Regions from separate parts of the Comamonas sp. A7-5 genome, predicted to be linked through region 2. Evidence: predicted binding sites of a transcription regulator. Region 2 holds the regulator's gene; the other holds the start of a gene.

Region 1 (2,202 bases), on a different contig from region 2:
AACGCTTACGGACACAGGCTGGCCAGGCCATGACTGCTCATCGACCGGAGATGCTTCAGCGGCATGTTGTGCACCGACAATCTGCATGGACTGCGCCTGCATGCTCTGCAAGGTCTGCAGTGCGGCCTCGCCTGCGGCTCTGTCATGCCAGACGGCCGAGAGATCGCGCAAAGGCTCGAAAAATGCCGGCGCCAGCAGCAGCACGAACATGGCCTGGCCCAGACCGAGCTTGTCGCCCCAGGCGCCGAAATTCAGCGTGCCCAGCAGGTGAAAACCTATATAGACGGCCACCATGGCCACACCCAGTGCCGAGAAAAGCTCCAGCACCGCAGAAGACAGAAAGGCAATGCGCAGCACGCGCATGGTGCGGGTGCGCAGGTCTTCGGCATGGTCACGCAGCCGCTGGCCCGTCAGCTCCACGGCATGCAGTGCACGTAGCGTGCTCAGGCCACGCAGGCGGTCCAGCAAGAAAGCGTTCATATGACCGAGCTGCAGCATCTGCTCTTCGCTGCCCGCCTTGGCACGCCAGCCCACGATCGCCATGAAAAGCGGAATCAGCGGCGCGGCAACCATCAAAATCAGAGCAGCGACCCATGACTGCAAGGCCACGGCAGCCAAAATCACCAAGGGCAGCAGACGCACACGCCACATCGCGCTCTGGTAACGCGCCAGCCACGGAACAATGGCCTCGGCCTGCTCGGCCATGGCGCTAGCCGCCTGGCCGGAAGCTGGGCGGCTCTTGTCCAGCGGCGATGTCTGAGCCAGCGACTGCGCCACCCGGGCGCGCAAGCTGCTGAGCTGCGCGCGCGCTGCACGGTTAGCCAGCATGCCTCCATGGCCTTCTGCCCAGGCTCGCAGCAAGCCCAGCAACAACACGCCAGCAGCCATGGGCCAGACGGCCGCCATGCCCTGACCGTTGGCCATGAGTTGCACAGCCCAGGCCAGCAAGGCTGCCTGCGGCAGCCATATCAGCCCGGCAAACACCTGCCACACAGCTCCCGCGCTAGGGCGACGGATGACGCTCGCCAACTCAGCATGTGCTGTATCGACCTGGTTGTCGGTGGATGAAGAAGGGGTGTGTTGCATTTCTCAATTTTCAGTATTTACTGAAATTAACGGAATACTACTCTTCTTTTGACAATCATCATGACTTGATATGCAAAAGCCAATTGCAGGACCAGGCCTACATTGATACGCATCAACTCCGAAGCGATTTAACAAGGGTTAACCCTTGCACAAGTCGTGCTTGAGCAACATCAAGCGAGCAAGCCGCCCATAAAAAACGGCGTCCGAAGACGCCGTTGGCACAGAAGATAGTGAACTGCCTCAGGCAACCAGCAGGCTTGCCTTGGCTTCGGCGTACTCACGCTTGAGGCGAGCCACCAGCTCCGCCGTGGACTGCACCTTGTCAATGGCACCGATACCCTGGCCACAACCCCAGATATCTTTCCAGGCCTTTTGCGCACCACCGCCAAAATTCATCTTGCTGGGGTCTGATTCGGGCAGGTTTTCCGGATCCAGACCGGCCGCACGAATCGAAGGTGCCAGATAGTTGCCATGCACGCCTGTGAACAGATTGCTGTAGACCACGTCGTCGGAGCTGCCCTCGACGATCGCCTGCTTGTAGGCTTCTACGGCGCGCGCCTCGTCGGTGGCAATGAAGGCCGATCCGATATAGGCAAAGTCCGCCCCCATGGCCTGGGCCGCCAGAATCGAGCCACCCGTGGCAATCGAGCCGGACAGCGCCAAAGGGCCGTCAAACCATTGGCGAATTTCCTGCACCAGGGCAAATGGACTCTTCACACCCGCATGGCCGCCAGCACCGGCTGCCACGGCGATCAGGCCATCGGCACCTTTTTCAATGGCCTTGCGAGCAAACTTGTTGTTGATGATGTCGTGCAGCACCACACCGCCCCAGCCATGCACGGCCTGATTCACATCTTCACGCGCACCCAGGCTGGTGATGATGATGGGCACCTTGTACTTGGCGCAGACCTGCATGTCGTGCTCCAGACGGTCATTGCTCTTGTGCACGATCTGATTGATGGCGAATGGTGCAGAAGGGCGATCGGGATGTGCCTTGTCCCAGGCCGCCAGAGTCTCGGTGATCTCTGCCAGCCAGTCCTCCAGCTGCTCGGCCGGGCGGGCATTGAGAGAAGGCATGGAGCCGACGATACCGGCCTTGCACTGCTCGATGACAAG
Region 2 (2,202 bases):
CCCAGCAGTCACCGGCCGCAATCATGCGGCCACGCCAGCCAAGGATCATCCGCTGGATCGCTGAGCGCTCCGGCGCTTGCTTCGCCAAGGTCGCTTTTGCGGCCTTTTTTGTTGCCGATATCAAAATCAGAGCGTGTTGCGCATGCACCGTCTAACGTTGATGTAGAAGTAAATGGTTTTTTGATATTCGGATTGAGAAGGGTGCTACTGAAAAGAGAGTAATTCAGGGTTTCCCGCCACGGTGCATGCCCGCAGTCCTGCATGAACGGTCACCACTGTTGTGCAAAATATGATCAAGCCCACAGCCCAAGGAGAATCAGGATGGATGCTCGACGCTGGATGTGGATTGTCTGGCCGGCCTTTCTGGCGGCGGCAATCATGGAGATGGTGGTTTTTGCCTTTGTGGACCCGCTGGATGTGCACTGGCTGGGCTCCCCACTGGACTGGTCGCGCCAGGCCATCTATACGGTCGCTTTTTTTGCCTTCTGGGTCGTGACGCTGATTGGAGGTGCGATGACGGTGATGCTGGGGCGCTCCGTCAGCGATCTCAATGGCGGCATCGTTTCCGAGCCTCTGCCCGATTAATTCGCACAGATAAAAAAGCCCGCTGTCCGCGGGCTTTGTCTTGAGAGTGTCTGTCGAATCGGTTCAGCTCTGGCATTGCTGGCTGTTGACGATGCGTTTGAGCGCCTCGGTATCCAGGATGCGCAGGTGGCGCTGCTTGACTTCCACGATGCCTTCCTCTGCAAATTTGGAGAAGGTGCGGCTCACGGTCTCGAGCTTGAGGCCCAGGTAACTGCCGATTTCTTCGCGCGTCATGCGCAGCACCAGTTCCGACTTGGAAAAGCCGCGTGCCGACAGGCGCTGGACCAGGTTCAACACAAAGGCCGCCAGGCGCTCTTCGGCACGCATGCTGCCCAGCAGCAGCATCACGCCATGCTCACGCACGATTTCGCGGCTCATGACCTTGTGCACATGGTTTTGCAGGGCCGTGACCTCGCGCGAGAGCTGCTCCAGTTTGTCAAACGGCATGACACAGACCTCGGCATCTTCCAGGGCCACGGCATCACAAGTGTGGTGGTCGTTGACGATGCCGTCCAGACCAATGATTTCGCCAGCCATCTGAAAGCCTGTGACCTGATCGCGTCCGTCTTCGGTGGCCACGCTGGTCTTGAAGAAGCCGGTTCGAATGGCATACAGAGAGGTGAACTCTTCGCCATTGCGAAACAGCAGCCCGCCGCGCTTGACCTTGCGGCGCGTGGCCACAATCTCGTCAATGCGCTCCATTTGTTCATCGTCCAGGCCCATGGGCATGCACAGTTCACGCAGATTGCAGTTGGAGCAGGATGCTTTGATGGTCTGAAGATTCATGGGCTTTTTGCAACGGCGCAGACAGACACAGAGTGGAGAGTCGCGCTGGTCATTGACCTCGTGGTTGAAGATGAGATGGATCAAATTGTCGCAGCACTTGCCTTGAGGTCTCTTGATTTTCATCAAGGACAGGGTGATTGCCTTGGGGCACATTGCCTGTATTCGTTCAAAAACATGCGCTTTTGCCTATTTTGGGCATGATTTTCAGGATCTGATTTCCATTGAAATCTGCTCTATACAGAGTGTGGGCGCACCCTAACTCCCAGTTATGACCGCAGTCACGCCTGAGTTGCTGAGCCGCTTTGATATCCCCGGCCCACGCTACACATCGTTCCCAACAGCCGACCGTTTTGTTGAGGCTTTTGGTGCAGACGACTACATACTGGCACTCAAGCAGCGCAAGACGCATTCTGGCTCGCGTGCTTTGCCCCTGTCCGTTTATGTGCATGTGCCGTTCTGTGAGTCGCTTTGCTATTACTGCGCCTGCAACAAGATCGTGACCAAGCATCACGAGAAGGCTGCCGAGTATCTGGACTACCTGAGCCGCGAGCTGGCCATGCATACCGAGCATTGCGGCAAAGGTCAGCTCGTAAGCCAGCTGCATCTGGGCGGAGGCACACCGACCTTTTTCAGCGATGCCGAGTTGCAGCAGCTGATGGTTTTGATGCGTGAACATTTCAAGCTGGATCCCGCGGGCGAGTACTCCATCGAGGTCGATCCGCGCACCGTCAGCAACGAGCGGCTGAGAGCTCTCAAGGACATGGGGTTCAATCGCCTGAGCTTTGGCGTGCAGGACTTTGATCCCGCGGTGCAGAAAGCGGTGCATCGCGA

Evidence for each region. The regulator FNR, encoded in region 2, switches genes on or off when oxygen is low (the NO sensors DNR and NnrR bind a similar motif). The targets are predictions, from matches to a motif close to TTGATNNNNATCAA.
Region 1: cydD (thiol reductant ABC exporter subunit CydD) is a predicted target of FNR. The motif match lies at 1,189-1,202, and genes of this name have one in related genera.

Annotation. Positions count from the first base shown of each region.
Region 1 covers NZ_JBCPWO010000020.1:1,883-4,084, reverse strand. The annotation lists gene cydD (thiol reductant ABC exporter subunit CydD) at 1-1,086, opposite strand, end outside; gene AAIL67_RS22450 (nitronate monooxygenase family protein) at 1,327-2,202, opposite strand, start outside.
Region 2 covers NZ_JBCPWO010000001.1:435,172-437,373, reverse strand. The annotation lists gene AAIL67_RS01975 (FixH family protein) at 1-64, shown strand, start outside; gene AAIL67_RS01970 (hypothetical protein) at 322-585, shown strand; gene fnr (fumarate/nitrate reduction transcriptional regulator Fnr) at 649-1,371, opposite strand; gene hemN (oxygen-independent coproporphyrinogen III oxidase) at 1,640-2,202, shown strand, end outside.